2 regions of the Nonomuraea sp. 3-1Str genome follow, and region 2 is predicted to be linked to the other one. Evidence: riboswitches for the same ligand, from Rfam matches in the RefSeq annotation. Region 2 holds a riboswitch; the other holds the start of a gene.
What was found. A riboswitch is a leader RNA that binds a small molecule or an ion and turns the genes downstream of it on or off. The one in region 2 is predicted to bind cyclic di-AMP.

Region 1: another riboswitch for cyclic di-AMP. It lies ahead of MTP10_RS09930 (C40 family peptidase); the one in region 2 lies ahead of MTP10_RS34650 (C40 family peptidase).

What each region holds. Positions count from the first base shown of each region.
Region 1 is NZ_JALHBK010000004.1:247,606-256,325, forward strand. Features, by position in the region: gene serA (phosphoglycerate dehydrogenase) at 1-1,153, shown strand, start outside; gene MTP10_RS09925 (hypothetical protein) at 1,473-1,595, shown strand; gene MTP10_RS09930 (C40 family peptidase) at 1,770-2,471, opposite strand; cyclic di-AMP (ydaO/yuaA leader) riboswitch at 2,473-2,618, opposite strand; gene MTP10_RS09935 (3-isopropylmalate dehydrogenase) at 2,717-3,763, shown strand; gene MTP10_RS09940 (branched-chain amino acid aminotransferase) at 3,951-5,048, shown strand; gene MTP10_RS09945 (thioredoxin domain-containing protein) at 5,203-5,847, shown strand; gene cimA (citramalate synthase) at 6,031-7,608, shown strand; gene MTP10_RS09955 (helix-turn-helix domain-containing protein) at 7,568-8,110, opposite strand; gene MTP10_RS09960 (hypothetical protein) at 8,167-8,475, shown strand; gene MTP10_RS09965 (heparinase II/III family protein) at 8,542-8,720, opposite strand, start outside.
Region 2 is NZ_JALHBK010000031.1:38-8,757, forward strand. Features, by position in the region: gene MTP10_RS34645 (hypothetical protein) at 112-960, opposite strand; gene MTP10_RS34650 (C40 family peptidase) at 1,053-1,580, opposite strand; cyclic di-AMP (ydaO/yuaA leader) riboswitch at 1,654-1,812, opposite strand; gene MTP10_RS34655 (NlpC/P60 family protein) at 2,263-3,237, opposite strand; gene MTP10_RS34660 (NYN domain-containing protein) at 3,409-4,731, opposite strand; gene MTP10_RS34665 (phosphotransferase family protein) at 4,873-6,069, shown strand; gene MTP10_RS34670 (response regulator transcription factor) at 6,122-6,790, opposite strand; gene MTP10_RS34675 (histidine kinase) at 6,923-8,152, opposite strand; gene MTP10_RS34680 (PH domain-containing protein) at 8,263-8,720, shown strand, end outside.

The DNA.
Region 1 (8,720 bases), on a different contig from region 2:
CCTGGGCCTCGGCAAGATCGGGCAGCTCGTGGCGCAGCGGCTCCAGCCGTTCGGCGTCGAGCTGATCGCCTACGACCCCTACCTGCCGCCGGCCCGCGCCGCGCAGATGGGCGTCAAGCTGCTCAGCCTCGAAGAGGTGCTCAAGCAGGCCGACTTCATCACCGTCCACCTGCCCAAGTCCAAGGAGACCGTCGGCCTCATCGGCGACAAGGAGCTGCACGAGGTCAAGCCCTCGGTGCGGATCGTCAACGTGGCCCGCGGCGGCATCGTCGACGAGGCGGCGCTCTACACCGCGATCAAGGAGGGTCGCGTGGCGGGCGCCGGCATCGACGTCTTCGCCAAGGAGCCCTGCACCGACAGCCCCCTGTTCGAGCTCGACCAGGTCGTCGTGACGCCGCACCTCGGCGCCTCCACGCACGAGGCCCAGGAGAAGGCCGGCACCCAGGTGGCGCGCAGCGTGAAGCTGGCGCTGGCGGGCGAGTTCGTGCCCGACGCGGTCAACGTCCAGGGCGGCGCCGTCGCCGAGGACGTCAAGCCGGGCCTGCCGCTCGCCGAGAAGCTCGGTCGCGTCTTCACCGCCCTGGCCGGCGAGGTGGCCACCAAGCTCGACGTCGAGGTGCGCGGCGAGATCGCCTCGCAGGACGTGCGGGTGCTGGAGCTGGCCGCGCTCAAGGGCGTCTTCACCGACGTGGTCGAGGACTCCGTGACGTACGTCAACGCGCCGCTGCTGGCCAAGGACCGCGGCGTCACGGTGGAGCTGGTGACCAGCTCCGAGAGCCCCGACTGGCGCAACGTCGTCACCGTGCGCGGCGTGCTGGCCGACGGCCGGCAGGTCTCCGTGTCCGGCACGCTGTCCGGCCCGCGGCAGATCACGAAGATCGTCGAGGTCAACGGCTACGAGATGGAGATCGAGCCGACCGAGCACCTTTCGTTCTTCACCTACACCGACCGGCCCGGCGTGGTCGGCGTCGTGGGCCGCCTCCTCGGCGAGCACGGCGTCAACATCGCCTCGATGCAGGTGGCCCGTGACGTCAAGGGCGGCAAGGCGCTGATCGCGCTGACCGTCGACACGGCCATCCCGGCCGACGTGGTCGAGCAGATCGTCGCCGAGATCGGCGCGGACAGCGGCCGCTCGGTCGACCTCGACGGCTGACGGACCGTCCCCTTCCCGAAGACCGCCGCCGGACAGCACCTGTCCGGCGGCGGTCGTTTTTGTCTCACGATGCGAGATATTAGGACGTCCTAGGAGACAGCCGGGAGACCGGAAGGTACATTGCTAGCAATGCGCCAGGTTCTCGTACTCATTACCTGCCGCGGCGGGGCCTGTTAGGGCAGGCCGGCGACCCGCCGCGGTGTGGCGTCGCGTCGGCCGTCAGTCCCATCGCCTGGTCCGTGTTCCCGTGCCGCGAGCTCATGCTCGGCCGGGATTCGACTCCCGTCTGTACGACGCCCCGCGAAACGAGATGAACCACATGTATGAGATGTACTCCTGGAACGGTGCCGAGGAGCGCGACGACGAGGCGGCCGAGGCCGTGCAGACCGCGCTGGACCGCCGCGACAACGGCGGCGCCCCGCAGGCCGCCGACCAGCGCTGACCTTCCCCGGCCGCTCCTGACTCGGCCGGCTGTTTCCTGACCCGGCCGGCCGGTCCCTGACCCTGTCCTGATCCCCGTCATGCCGGTGGGCCGGGCGCGAGCTCCGGCCGCGCCCGGCCCACCGGCAGTGGGTCACAGGACAGGTGTCACTTGATGGGCGTCACTTGATGGGTGTCACAGGATGGTGGCCGCGGGGATGTTGGCCGGGGCGGGGGTCTTGCGCTCGGCCTTCATGGCGGCCCACGCCTTGACGCCCTTGGGGTCGGGGCGGACGGCGCCGACGAAGGAGGCGCGGCGCCAGGCCGACAGGCGCTCCACCTTGACCACGTCACCCGTCTGCGGGGAGTGCACCATGTACCCGGGCTTGGAGATCATCCCGACGTGCCCGAGGTTGTGGAAGAAGACGAGGTCGCCGGGCTTGAGGTTCTTCCAGGAGATCTTCCGGGAGAACGCCCGGTACTGCTCCGCCGCGGTCCGGGGGAGCTGGATGCCGGCGTGCTGGTAGGCCTTCAAGGTCAGGCCGGAGCAGTCGTAGCCCTTGCGGGTGGTGCCGCCCCACACGTACGGGGTGCCGCGTTTGTCGAGGGCGAACTTGAGTGCCCGTTTCCAGGCGGGGAGAGGGGTCTTCTTGTCGCGGGCGGCTTGGACGTCCGCGGCGGTCAACATGACGATCGGCGAGGTCAGGCGGGCCGTCGTGGTCTCCTCCTTGGCGCTGCCCGGCAGCGAGGAGGACGCGTTCTGGAACGTTCCAGAAGTGATGGGGGGAAGGGGGGTGCTTTGCCGCGACGGCTGGGAGGAGGCGAGGGAGGCGCTGGCCGGGGCGGCGAGCGCGACCCCTGCGGTCGCGACGGCGGCGAGCATGGCGATGCGAGACACGAAGGTCCTTCCATACGGCCTACCGGGTTAGCTGACGGGCTCGGGCCTGGAAGTGGCCCTACGGCGGTGACCTGCCGATTCGCCCCGAAAAGGGGAATGGGTCCCCGGCTCCACGCAACTGCTGCGCGGATTCGGCTCGACGGACTCTAACGAAACGGTCAAACGACCGCAATACCTGGCAAAACGGATGTCCGGTACGTGAGATGGTGTGTTCGGCAGTCGAGACGAGCCGGTAGGGTACGGCCATGGATTCGCGCGACATTCGCCTGGCAGTGATCCCTGGGGACGGCATCGGCACCGAGGTCGTGACCGAAGGGCTCAAGGTGCTCGAAGCCGTCGGCACGAAGATCGAGGCCACCCACTACGATCTCGGCGCCGCCCGCTACCACCGCACCGGCGAGACCCTGCCCGACTCCGTCCTGGAGGAGCTGCGCGGCTACGACGCGATCCTGCTCGGCGCCGTCGGCGACCCCAGCGTGCCGCCGGGCATCCTGGAGCGCGACCTGCTGCTGCGCCTGCGCTTCGTCTTCGACCACTACGTCAACCTGCGCCCGGTCAAGCTCTACCCGGGAGTGGAGACGCCGCTGGCCCGCGCCGGCGCCGAGGACATCGACATGATCGTCATCCGCGAGGGCACCGAGGGCCTGTACGCGGGCACGGGCGGCGTGATGCGCGGCGGCACCCCGCACGAGATCGCCACCCAGGAGTCGCTCAACACCGCCCACGGCGTGGAGCGCGTGGTGCGCTACGCCTTCGCCAAGGCGCAGTCGAGGCCGCGCAAGAAGCTCACGCTCATCCACAAGACCAACGTGCTGACCTACGCCGGAGACCTCTGGCAGCGCACGGTCAACCGGGTGGCCGAGGAGTTCCCCGAGGTCACGACCGACTACAGTCACATCGACGCGGCCTCGATGTTCTTCGTCACGCAGCCCGAGCGGTTCGACGTGATCGTCACCGACAACCTCTTCGGTGACATCATCACCGACCTGGGCGCGGCGATCGCGGGCGGCATCGGCCTGGCCGCCAGCGGCAACATCAACCCCGAGCGCACCGCGCCCAGCATGTTCGAGCCGGTCCACGGCAGCGCGCCCGACATCGCGGGCCAGGGCAAGGCCGACCCGACCGCGACGATCCTGTCCGTCGCCATGCTCCTCGACCATCTCGGCCTGCACGCCGAGGCCACCAAGGTGGAGCAGGCCGTCGCCGACGACATCATCGAGCGGCTGAGCGGCGGGGCGAGCCGGACGACCGGCGAGATCGGTGACGACATCACCGCGCGAGTATCGGGCTAGGGCCGCCCCAGCTCCGTAAGCGCCTGGCGGTCCGAACCGGACCTGCCAGGCGCTTTTCGCATGTTCGGGGTCATACCATCCCAGTGACCCCTTGCCATCCCAAATAGCGAGACACTAGGAAGTACGTGGAGTGCCGGCGCGCAGTGCCGCCGGCATCACCGAGTCGTAGAGAGAAGGACCAATCGTCATGACCATCGCTCAGAAGCTCAGCTTCGACGTGCAGCTATCCGACCACGCTCGCACCGCGGCGGAGCGCGAGCAGGTACTGGCGAGTCCGGGCTTCGGGCAGACCTTCACCGACCACATGATCTCCATCCAGTACACCGAGGGCGAGGGCTGGCACGACGCGCGGCTCCAGCCGTACGGGCCGCTCTCCCTCGACCCGGCCACGGCGGTCTTCCACTACGCGCAGGAGCTGTTCGAGGGGCTCAAGGCGTACCGGCAGATCAACGGCTCCGTCGTGACGTTCCGGCCGTACGCCAACGCGGCCCGCTTCAACCAGTCGGCGGTGCGCATGGCGATGCCGGAGCTGCCCGAGGAGACGTTCGTCGAGTCGCTGGAGCAGCTCGTGCAGGCCGACCGCGAGTGGGTGCCGACCGCCGAGGGGCACAGCCTCTACCTGCGGCCCTTCATCATCGCCACCCAGGTCGGGCTGGGCGTCAACTACCCGTCGCGCACCTACACGTACATGGTGATCGCCTCGCCGGCGGCCTCGTACTTCAGCGGCGGCGTCAAGCCCGTCTCGGTGTGGCTGTCCACCGAGTACACCCGCGCCGCCCCCGGCGGCACCGGCTTCGCCAAGTGCGGCGGCAACTACGCCGCCGCGTTCGTCGCCCAGCGCCAGGCCGTGGAGAACGGCTGCGACCAGGTGGTGTGGCTCGACGCGGCCCAGCACGCGTACGTCGAGGAGATGGGCGGGATGAACCTGTTCTTCGTCATCGGCGGCAAGCTCGTCACTCCCTCCCTGACCGGCACCCTGCTGCCCGGCATCACCCGCGACTCGATCCTCGCGCTGGCCGACGACCTCGGCCTGGAGGCCGAGGAGCGCCTGGTCAGCGTCGAGGAGTGGCAGGAGGGGTGCGTGTCGGGCGAGGTCAGCGAGGTGTTCGCCTGCGGCACGGCGGCGGTCGTCACGCCGGTCGGCTCCGTCAAGGGCGCCGACCGCTCCTGGACGGTCGCCGACGGCACCCCCGGCCCCGTCACCCTGCGGGTCCGCGAGGAACTGCTCGGCATCCAGTACGGCTCCCGCCCCGACCAGCACGGCTGGATCCACAAGGTCCTCTAGCCCCCGCTCCCGCGCAGTCCTCTCCCGTGGCGGCGACGCGGCCCGTCTCCCGGCGGGCCGCGTCGCCGTGAAGCGGCCTCCCGGGATGCCCGGTTCGCGGCGTTCACAGGTGATTCCGGTAAGGTCGCCGCGACCGGATCGAGGGACGGGACGAATGACGAAGAGGGTGGCGGCCGTGCTGGCCGCCTTGGCGGTGCTGGCCGCGCTCGTGGTGTTCCAGACGAGCGGCGGCGACGGGTCGTCGCCGGGTGTGCGGCTGCTGCGGCAGGCCGACGGCAGCATGGTGCTGGCCGACACCAGTGCCACGGCGCCGGTGCTGGACCTGTACGAGGACTTCGACTGCCCGGTCTGCAAGGACCTGCACAGCAGGGTGGACGCCACGATGCGGCGCCTGGCGGCCGAAGGCAAGGTCAAGGTCGTCTACCACCCGATCACGATCTTCCAGGACGAGCCGATGCGCTCGAACTCCATCCGGGCCGCCGCCGCGGCGCGCTGCGTGCCCGAGGCCAACTGGCTGGCCTTCCGCGACGAGCTGTACGGCATGCAGCCCGCCCCGCACGGCGAGGCCTCCGGCTTCACGCTGGAGGAGCTGGTCAGGGCCGCCCGCCAGGCCGGCGCGTCGGTGGACCAGTGCGTCACCTCCCAGACGTACGCCGAGGACCACCTGAAGCAGAGCGCCAGAGTCCGTCTGGAGGGCACGCCCACGGTCGTGCTCGACGGGCGGCTGCTCGGTGACGAGGCGTTCGACCCCAAGGCCCTGGAGACGGCCATCACCGGCGGCTCGGGCGTCACCGTGTGACTCTTTGTGTCCATAAGGTGAGACCGATGTGCCGAATGGTGAGTCCGTATGGCAGACTCCTAGGCACCATGTTCTACGGTCTGCTCATTATCGGCAGGCGCGCTGGCTGACGCAGGGACCGAGCCAGCGCGCAGACCTCTCACGCCCGTGAGGGGTCTTTTTGTTTTCCAGGGAGACGACACCATGGCCGACGACCGCTTCCACGTCTATGACACGACGCTGCGTGACGGCGCACAGCAGGAGGGGCTCAACCTCACCGTTGCCGACAAGCTCGCCGTCGCGCGCCATCTGGACGGGCTGGGCGTCGGCTTCATCGAAGGGGGATGGCCGGGCGCCAACCCCAAGGACACGGACTTCTTCAGGCGGGCCCAGACCGAGCTCGACCTGAAGCACGCGCAGCTCACCGCGTTCGGCGCGACCCGCCGGGCCGGTGTGAAGGCAGCCGACGACCCACTGGTGGCCGCACTGCGCGAATCCGGGGCGCCGGTGGTGACCCTTGTCGCCAAGAGTCACGACCGGCACGTCGATCTGGCCCTCCGCACGACGCTTGAGGAGAACCTCGCGATGATCCGCGACACGGTCTCCCATCTTCGCGCGGAGGGCCAGAGGGTCTTCCTCGACGCCGAGCACTTCTTCGACGGCTACCGGTCCAACCCCGCCTACGCGCTGGAGGTCCTCAGGACCGCCGCCGAGGCCGGCGCCGACGTCGTCGCCCTGTGCGACACCAACGGCGGCATGCTCCCCGACGAGCTGGCCGACATCGTCCACGCGGCCTCGCAGACCGGCGCCCGCGTCGGCATCCACTGCCATGACGACACCGGCTGCGCCGTCGCCAACACCCTGGCCGCCGTCCAGGCCGGCGCCACCCACGTGCAGGGCTGCGCCAACGGCTACGGCGAGCGCTCCGGCAACGCCAACCTGTTCACCGTGGTCGCCAACCTCCAGCTCAAGCGCGGCTTCGACCTCGTGCCGCCGCCGGCGCTGGCCGACATGACGCGCATCGCCCACGCCATCACCGAGGTCACCAACGTGACCCCCAACTCCCACGCCCCGTACGTCGGCACGTCGGCGTTCGCGCACAAGGCCGGCCTGCACGCCAGCGCCATCAAGGTCGACCCCAACCTCTACCAGCACATCGACCCCGCCCAGGTGGGCAACGACATGCGGATGCTGGTCTCCGACATGGCGGGGCGCGCCTCGGTCGAGCTGAAGGGCCGCGAGCTGGGCTACGAGCTCACCCCGGAGCACACGAAGTCCCTGGTCGAGCGGGTCAAGGACCTGGAGTCGCAGGGCTTCACGTTCGAGGCGGCCGACGCCTCCTTCGAGCTGTTGCTGCGCGACACCGTCCAGGGGGAGCGGCGCCGCCACTTCGAGGTCGAGTCGTGGCGGGTGATCGTCGAGCGCACCAAGGGCGGCGACCTGGTCAGCGAGGCCACGGTCAAGCTGCACGCCAAGGGCGAGCGGATGGTCGCCACCGGCGAGGGCAACGGCCCCGTCAACGCGCTCGACCGGGCCGTGCGGCTCGCGCTGGAGCAGCTCTACCCGGAGCTGGCCAGGCTGGAGCTCATCGACTACAAGGTGCGCATCCTGGAGGGCACCCACGGCACGGGCGCCATCACCCGCGTGCTCATCACCTCCAGCGACGACACGGCCGAGTGGGCCACGGTCGGCGTCGCCGAGAACATCATCGACGCCTCCTGGCAGGCACTGGAGCAGGCGGTCACCTACAGCCTCCTCCGCGCGGGCCACGAGACCGGCTGAGACGAGCTTCGGGCTGGGAAGCTCCGGGGCACAAAGCACGGTCCTCCGCAAGGGGCGCTTCGCGCCATGGGGCTCCGGGCAGCGCCCTGTGGGGGCAAGCCCCCACACCCCGACCTTGGGGGTCTCCCGACCCCCAGACCCCGGCCGTACGCCCGATCGCGCCAAGACGTTCCGGGCGGCGGTAGCACGGCATGGAGTGAGCCGGGGGAACACGGCGGGGAGAGAGCCCATGGTGGCCGCGGACCAGTGCCCGGCGGGTGGGGAAGTGGCCGTAGAGGGTGCCGATGGCGACGCCGGCGCGGCGGGCGACGCTCTCCAGGCTGGACTCGACGCCTCCTTCCCGGAAGGCCGCGTCGGCCTCGGCCAGCAGGCGTTCGTAGTTGCGGCGGGCGTCGGCGCGGGGCCGGCGGGTGGTGAAGGTGTCGGTCTGGCACGCCCGGCGCGGCGGCCGGCTGGCCGAGGGCGCGCACTGGGAGGTGTCGTACATCGACTGCCACGACATCGCCGCCTGCGCCGCCGCGCTGCTCACCGGATCACCCGGCCCGGGGGGAGACGCACGTGCTGACCGGACCGCGGGGGCTGACTCATGCTCAGATCGCGGAGGAGCTCTCGGCCGTGCTGGGCCGGACCGTCGAGTGCGTCGCGCTGCCTCCGGCCGAGCTGGCCGCGGCGCTGCGGGCCCGAGGGCTGCCCGCGTCCTTCGCCGACGACGTCACCGAGCTGTCCCGGCAGGTCGCGACCGGCTACCTGGCCGCCACGACGACGGCCGTCCAGGAGCTCACGGGCCGCCCGCCGCGTACGTTCGCGCAGTTCGCGGCCGCCAACGCGGAGGCGTTGCGGACCGGGCTCGCCGCCGCGACGAGCTGAGACGAGCTGAGACGAGCTGAGACAGGCTGAGGCGAGCTGCGACGAGCCCGCGATCGTGCGGGCCGGTCAGAGGAGGCCGGCCGAGAAGGACACGCCCTCGACCTTGACCTTGCCGCCCGAGCACGACACCTTCGGGTCGTCCGTGCCCGGCACGACGACCGTCAGCAGCGACGCGGCGGCGGGGGAGACGACGACGGCGGCCGGCTCCTTGGACAGGTAGGTCGGCGACACCCAGCCCAGCTTCC
Region 2 (8,720 bases):
GGTGCCGGGCGCGTCGGTGCCGGGCGCGTCGGTGCCGGGCGCGTCGGTGCCGGGCGCGTCCGCCCCGCGGGCCGCGTCCCCCACCTGGCCGTCGTTCGTCACATGATCCCCCTACGCCAGCTTCTCACGCACGTACGCGCGCCACCCCGCCGTCAGCCGCGCGGCCGGGAGTCCGGCGGCGGCCAGCGCGCGGGCGGCGCCCCGCGTCCTGGCATCACGGTAGAGCCTCACCAGCGTGTCCTCCCCACGCCGCTCGGCGACGTACCGGCAGGCGAGCCACGCCTCCTGGTAGACCGCCGCCAGCCGGGCCGAGCCGGGCGCGAAATCGCCGGGCTCGGGCAGCCGGCGCGGCGGCCGCGACGCCCGGACCTCCGCGGCCAGCTCGGCGGCGGCCACCGGCACGCTCAGGCCGGCGTCGCGGTAGGCGACGTAGTCGGCGAATCCCTCGTACAGCCACGGCGGCAGCCCGCCGGTGCCGGCGGCGACGTGGGTGAGCTCGTGGGTGAGCACGACGTCGCGGCCGGTGGGGGTGAGGCGGTCGAACGCGCCGGGGACCACGATGACGCGGCTCCCGTCGGCCACGGCGGCCAGCCCCTCGACGTCCGCCACGCCGGCCAGGCGCGCGGCCTCGGCGGCGGAGGCGGGCACGAGCACGAGGGGTCGCACGGACACGCGGAGAACGCCGGAGACGCGCTCCGCCGCGGTGTCGGCCCGGCGCGCGAGATCCTGGAGCAGGCTCGGATCGGCCCGGTGTCCCAGCACGAGTGATCGGGCGCCCCGTGCCGCCCGCGTCTCGCCGGGCCACGGCTCGCCCCCCGTCCCGCCGAGCCTGACGTCCCGATCGGGCCGATCGGCCCGATCCGCCTGAAGGGCCTCACGGGCCGGCGAGGACGCGGCGGCCAGCGCGAGCAGCGGCGCCACCCCCGCCAGCACGGCTCGACGACTCACCCGGGCGGACACGCTGTCCGATCGTACCCGGACACCCGCCCGCTGTTCTTTCCCGAACGCGCGAAGACCCCGTCCCCAACCCGGGACGGGGTCTTCGTGCGTGCTCACAGGCCGGGACGTACCGCCCCCACGAACGACGACTTGCGCCATCCGCTGATCTTCTCGACGCGTACCGTCAGACCTGTCCGCGGCGAATGGACCATCTTGCCGTGGCCGACGTACATGCCCACGTGACCGAGCCCCCGGAAGAACATCAGGTCACCCGGCTGGAGGTTCTTCCAGGAGACCTTCTTCTTGATGCGTGCGTACTGGCTGTTCGTCACGCGGGGAATGCTCACGCCGGCCTTCTTCCAGGCGTACTGGACCAGTCCGGAGCAGTCGAACGCGCCAGGGCCGGTGCCGCCGTAACGGTACGGGTCACCGATCTGCGCCTTGGCGACGGCGACGGCCGTATGGGCCTTCGCCTGCTGCCGGACGGCCTTGGAGGCCTTCGCCGTCTTGCCGGCCGCCGTCTTCACGGACGCGGCGGCCGTGCCCGCCGAAACCGTGGAAAGACCGGCCGTGGTGCTCGTCGTCCCTGCCGCCTGGGCCGCCGGAGCATGGAGGACCAGACCTCCGGCCGTCACGGTCATGGTGAGAGCGACGCCGCTCAGGGCGATTCGGGACAGACGGGGGTTGTGCGAGTGGGTAGACAGGATTTCTCCTTGGATCTTCCACGAACGCCTACCGGGTTAGCTGACGGATTCGGGCCTGGAAGTCGCCCTACGGCGCGCGTTACGCGCCGATTCACCCCTGATCCCGCTCGGGATCGCTGGGTCCCCGGCTCCGTGCCTCCTGGCTGCACGGACTCGGCAGGCCACCACCGCAACAAGTACGGATATTTACGGCGGCGACCGATGGATTGCTATCTCGTCCACATCGGGGGGACCGATGTTGGTTCGCGGCGCCATGGCTTGTTCGCCGCGACGCCAGAAGTTACGCGGAGATGTCATGGAACGGCAAAGCGCGGGTCAAGCTGTAAAGATCGCCATAAGGTGTCAGTAAAGTGACGACTCGCAGCTAGCCACCATGATTCGTTACGCAAATGTGACTCTGCTCACAATTGACGAATCAGGCGTCTGTCAGGACTCTTTCGTCACATTTGTCAGGTTTGTCCCCGGCGGGACAACAGGCCACGTGACCATGACCGGTCACGGCCTGCTTCAGTTCTTCACTCGCGTTCCCGTCACGAGACGCGCGCGCGGCCGCTACACTGCCTCGCCACAGCGAGGCAGTGCCTTCGGTTCAGGGTGAGAGGACCCGCCGCGTGGCGCGCTACGGGCGGATGGCGCCGACGAGGGCGCCGCCGTACGAGGAGAGGGTGGCGACCTTGACGACGTCGCCCGTCTGCGGCGCGTGAACGATCTGGCCGTTGCCCGCGTAGATGCTCACGTGGCCGAGTCCCGAGCTGAAGATGAGGTCCCCAGGCTGGAGCGCGTTCAGCGCCACCCTGCGCGAGGCGCCCCACGCCCACTGCTGCCAGGTGGTGCGCGGCAGCGAGACGCCGGCCGCGCGCCACGACGCCTGCGTCAGCCCCGAGCAGTCCCAGCCGCCGGGGCCCGTGCCGCCGAACACGTACGGCTTGCCCACCTGCGAGTACGCGAACCGGAGCACGGCCGCCGCGTTGCCCGAGGCCGCGCCGGTGTACTTGATGCCGGTGCTGTTCGGGTCGCCCACCCGGTAGGCGCCGAGCCGGTCGAGCAGCTTCTTCTGCTGGGCGATGAGCTTGAGGACCTCGGCGCGTTCCTTGCGGACCGCGTCGCGCTCCTTGTCGGCGGCGGCCAGGGCCTCCTCGGCCTTGTCACGCTCGGCGTTGAGGCCGCGGTTCTCCCGGTCGAAGGCGGTGAGCTTGTCAGCGCGCTCCCGGGTCACCTGGTCGGCCAGGGCGAGGCTGCCCAGGGTGTTCATGGGATCGTCGGAGCCGATCACGCCGGGCATGGAGGTGACGTCGCGGCCCAGCTTGTAGCTGTTGACGGCCATCGAGATCACCTGCTCGCGCAGGTCGGCCACGGTCGCGAGCTTGCGCTTGTAGCTGTCGTTGAGCTCGGTGTAGGCGGACTGGGCCTTCTTGTGGTTCTCGGTCGCCGTGTTGTAGCGGTCGACGACCTTGTCGGCCTTGTCGTTGAGCTTGGCGAGCTTCGCCTTGGCCTGCTTGATCGTGGGCTTCGGCGCGGCCTGGGCTCCACCTGTCGGCGAAAGCAGCAACCCGATCGCGAGACACGCGACCATCGGCACCCGGCCCAAACTCACAGCGTCGCCTCCAAGGGATCATACCTGGGGCGAAATAGTACAGAAGTTAAGGTGTTGATCTCACCTAAACGCCAGATTCCTTATACCGTCGCTTTGCCGTCCGGCCGCTACGTCCGGATCGCGCCCTACACAAGGTCCGGCCCGCGGGCTACGCGCGGCCCAGCCTGCGGTCTACGCGCGGCCCAGCCTGCGGAGCAGCAGTGCCGACGGTACGGGGCGGGCGCCCATCCTGCGGACGGATTCGGCCACCTCGCGGTCGGAGGACACCACGGCGATGGCCCGGCCGGGCGGCTCGGCGCGGACGAGCTGGCGGATGAGGTCGTCGGCGATCTCCCCCGGCGCGCTGAACAGCACGCGCACCCCGCGCGGCGCCACCACCTGGACCGGCGCGTTCAGCTCGGCCCCGTCGAAGACCACGGTCACCTCGACGCGGGTCTGCGCGACGAGCCCGCCGAGCCCGGTCATGAGCCGGTTGCGCTGGTCGGCCAGCGTGAGGGTGCCGTAGCCGGCCTTGGTCACGTTGTAGCCGTCGATGATCAGGTGGACCTGGGGCAGCGCGAGGAGCTGGTCGAGGAGCTGCGGGTCGTCGTCGGCCAGCGCGCGGGCCGGCACTCCGCGCACGCTGGGACGCTCGCCGGTGACGGCCGCCACCGAGTCGGCGGGCCTGCTGATCATGGTGGGCAGGGCCAGCTCCCTGCGCAGCCCGGCGGAGGCGTCCTGAAGGGCGTCGAGCAGCACCCGGATGCGGGCGTCCTCGATGCTGCGGCCCTCGCGGGCGGCCCGGCGCGAGGCTTCGAGCTGTTTCTCGGCGTCGGCCAGCCGCTCGCGCAACCGCCGCAGCTCGGCCTCGCCCGCGCTGCCCGCCGCCGAGGCCGTCGACCGCGCCTCCTCGGCGAGCTGCTCCATCTCCTCGGCGCGCCGCTGCGCCTCCCTGGACTTCTCCCGGGCCTCATGGAGGCGGCGGCGCAGGTCGGAGTTCTCCGTGCGGGCGGCCTTGAGCTGCTCGCGCAGCCGGTCGGTCTCCTCCTTGGCGGCGCTCTTCTGGGCGGCGAGCTGCTCGCGCAGCCGGGACACGACCTCCTCGCGCTCGGACCCCTCGGCGGCCACGGCGGAGCGTTCGAGGTCGGCGCGGGCCGCCTCAACCATGTCGGCCCAGCCGGGCGGGCGGGTGAGGTAGGCGGCGGCCGCCACGAGCACGGGGTCGGCGGCGGGCGGCACGTGGCCGTCCACCAGCGAGGCGGCCAGCTCCGGCCAGCCCGCCGCGACCGACTCGGCGACCAGCTCGCGGAACTCCTTGTCGTTCTCCAGCTGCGCGGCGATGGGGGCGCTGCCCAGACGGGCGCGCTTGCGCGGGTCGAACTTGGCGATGCCCCGCAACGGGGCCGGCACGGACGCAGCGGGCATCGAGCCGAGGACCTGGGCTGCCAGGTCGACGACGTTCAGCCGCACCGGCTCGGGAAGCGGGCGAGACAGGCCTTCACCCGCTGAGCTCATCCCACTGTCCCTTCGTGACATGCCCTTTCAGACAAGGGTACGGCTGCCCCGTACCTGACCGTAACGCTCGCCCCACGTGGACAAGCGCTTGCTAGGGGTATACCACTGGGGCGGGACCGGAACTCACCCGAGGAGGCCGCCGTGACGGAGGAGATGCGGACGTCCACCCGTGACCTGGGCCGGCTCCGCGACCGGATGGCGTCCTGGCTGGCCGGCCGCACCGGCGGCCCGGTTGACGTGTCGGAGCTGTCGCGGCCCGCGGCCAACGGCATGTCCAGCGAGACGGTCTTCTTCACCGCCTCCTGGCCGGGCCGGCGACACGCACGGTGCGTGGCCCGGCTGGCGCCGGCGGCCGAGGCGGTACCCGTCTTCCCCCGTTATGACCTGGGGGCCCAGTTCGAGGTGATGCGGCTGGCCCGGGACCGGGCCGGGATCCCGGCGCCGAGGGCGCTGTGGTTCGAGCCGGACCCGGCGCCGCTGGGCACGCCGTTCTTCGTCATGGAGCGGGAGGACGGTGACGTGCCGCCGGACGTCATGCCGTACACGTTCGAGGGGTGGCTGCTCGACGCGCCGCCAGGACGGCGGCGCGTCCTGCAGGACGCGACGATACGGCTCCTCGCCGCGCTGCACGACGCGCCGTTCACCCGCGAGGACCTCTCGGTCCTGTCCCCCACCGGCGCACGGCCCACACGCGCGGACGAGCGGCCCTCGTACGGCGACGAGCGGGCCCCGGGCGACGGGGAGCGGCCCTCGTACGGCGGGGAGGGCTTCGCCGGCGACGAGGGGGGAGGCGGCGTGCGGGGCGGCGGGCTGCGGGCGCATGTGGACGCGCAGCGCGCCTACTACGCGTGGGCGCACGGTGACCACCCGATCCCGCTGCTGGAGCGCGCCTTCGGCTGGCTGGAGGCGCACTGGCCGGACGACCCGGGCCCCGACGTCCTCACCTGGGGCGACGCCCGCATCGGGAACGTGATGTACCGGGACTTCCGGCCGGTCGCCGTGCTCGACTGGGAGATGGCCGCCGTGGGGCCGCGCGAGCTGGACCTGGCCTGGATGATCTTCCTGCACCGGTTCTTCCAGGACCTCACGGAGGCGATCGGCCTGCCGGGGCTGCCGGACTTCATGCGCGGGGACGACGTGTGCCGCACGTACCAGGCGCTGACGGGTCACACGCCGGCGAACATGGACTTCCACCTGACGTACGCGGCGCTCAGGCACGGGGTGATCATGGCCCGGGTGTGGCGACGCCGCGTCCACTTCGGCGAGCAGCCCATGCCGGACGACCCGGACGACCTGGTCATGCACCGCGGCACACTGGAACGCATGCTGGAAGCCTGACCCACCCTGGACGGCCGGCCCCGCACCACTCCCCAGGCGCGGTCACGTCCGGCTACCCGCCCCGGTGCTCCCCCGACCCGGCGTCGTGGACCAGCAGGGCGATCTGCACCCGGTTGTTGAGCCCCAGCTTGGTGAGGATGCGCGAGACGTGCGCCTTGACCGTGGCGACGCTCATGTACAGCTCGGCCCCGATCTCGGCGTTGGACCGGCCCTGACCGACGGCCGTCGCCACCTCCCCCTCGCGCTCGCTCAACCGGTCGAGCAGCGCCCGGGCCCGTCCGGCGCGGCTCTCGGCGCCGCCGCCCGACACGTGGGTGATGAGCTGCCGGGTCACCGCCGGCGACAGGATCGGCTCCCCCGCCGACACCTTCCGGATCGCCCCGACCAGCTCGGCGGGCGCGATGTCCTTCAGCAGGAATCCCGCCGCCCCGGCCCGCAACGCCCGCAGCACCTGGGCGTCGGCGTGGAACGTCGTCAGGACCACGACCTCGGGCGGCTCCCTGGTGGCGCGCAGCGCCTCGGTGGCGGCGAGGCCGTCGACGTCCGGCATGCGGATGTCCATGAGGACCACGTCGGGACGGTGCTCGGCGACCAGAGGCGGCACCTGGGACCCGTCACCGGCCTCACCGACGATGCGGATGTCGTCCGCGCCGCCGAGGATCATCGCCAGTCCCGCCCGGACGAGCGGATCGTCGTCCACGATGAGCACCTTGATCGTCATGGGGTCCATCATGACCGGCCCCCGCCACCCGTCCGAACGCCCACCACGGCCACCGATTCCACCCTCACACCAGCCCCTTCCTCCCTCACGGCCGCGACCCAAACGGCACGTCGTCACGATCCCGGACGACGGTCACGACGCCCACGGCAGCCACGCGTGCAGGCGGAAGTCGCCCCCTGCCACCGACCCGAACTCCAGCCGGCCACCCGCCAGCCCGACCCGCTCGGTGAGCCCGATGAGCCCCGCTCCCGCTCCCGGGAGGCGCGGGCTCTGCCGGGCCCACACCGCGTTGCGCACCTCGACCGTCACCCCGTCGCCGGGCCGACCTGCGACGGTCACGCCCACCGGCGCGCCGCCCGCGTGCTTGCGCGCGTTGGTGAGCGCCTCCTGGACGACCCGGTAGACGGTACGGCCGAGCGCGTCCGGCACCGCGCCCCCTCCCCCGCCGGCGGCCCGGGTCGCGTCCCCGTCGAACCCGTTCATCGTGAAGGACACCTTCATGCCCGCCTGCCGGCACTCCTCGACCAGGGAACGCAGGTCGGCCAGCGTGGGCTGGGGCGGAAGGGGCACGGGACCGTTCTCGTCGCCGGAGGAGGACGGGTGGCGCAGCACGCCGATCACCTCGCGCAGATCCTGGAGCGCCTGGTGGGCGCTGTCGCGGATGGCGCCGGCGGCTCGGGAGATCTCCTCGGGCGGCGCGCCGGGCCGGAACTCCAGCGCGCCCGCGTGCAGGCTCAGCATGGAGATGCGGTGGGCCAGCACGTCGTGCATCTCGCGGGCGATCCGCTCGCGTTCGAGCCGTTTGGCCTCGCCGGCCGCGATGACCGCGCGCTGCCGTAACGACCAGACGAGCTGCCGCCGGGCCCGTACGACCACGCCCCAGGCGAACACCGTCAGCAGGATCGCCACGCTCAGCGTCGCCGTCCCGGCCGGCCCCAGCTCGGGATCGGGCCGGAGCAGCGCGTACGGGGCGGTCGTCACCAAGCCGAGCACGGCGACCAGCCCCGACACCTTGAACGGCCGGTGCACCGCCACCGTGAACAACCCCACCACGGACGCGCCGCCGACCATCAGCAGGTACGTCGACAGCACCCCGGTCACCACGGCCAATCCCACCGGCCACCGGCGGCGCAGCCACACCGCCACGCACGACAGCACCCCGGCGACCTGCTCGGTCACCACCAGCGCCCGCGGTATGCCCTCCAGCTCGGGCGCCGTCATCAGCGTGATGCCGCACGCGGCCAGGAACATGAGGATGTCCACGATCCAGTCGCGGGTGGAGCGTCGCACGGGCCGCCCGGCGGAGCCGTCGCCCAGGAGGACGGACGGCAGGGCCCAGCGGTATTCGTGGTGGTCGCTCACATGTCCCGAGGTTAGGGGGTCGGGGGGCGGTCGGACAGCGACCAAAGTCGATACACCGCGCGACCTCCGGCGGACGCGCCGAGCTCGCCGGCCGCGCCATGGTCGGTGGCATGGAACGTCACGACGAGCATCCGGTGCCACGGCCGGACACCTTCCCTGACCCGCGCCCGCCCCTTCGGCGAGCGGCGCGGGCGGGGGCGCAGGCGGGGATCGGGGCCGAGGCGGGGACGGGGGCGGCCGGGGTGGCGTTGAGGCCGCCGCGTCACCAGGCCGATCCGCGTGCCGTCAGGTGGTGGACGGCGCAGGCGCTCATGCTGGCCGTCCCGGTGGCGGGCGGGACCGTGGCGGCGTACTGGCTGTTCACCGGGCATCCGGTCGTGCTGGGCGTGCTGGTGGCCGGGTTCGCCGGCTGCTGCCTGGCGCTGGCCGTGGCCGGGCCGCGCGCGTCGTACCGGAGGGAGCGCTGGGAGGTGACCGCCGAGGCGGTGTACACGCGCAAGGGCTGGATCACCCACACCTGGCGGGTGGCGCCGATGTCGCGCATCCAGACGGTCGACACCGCGCGGGG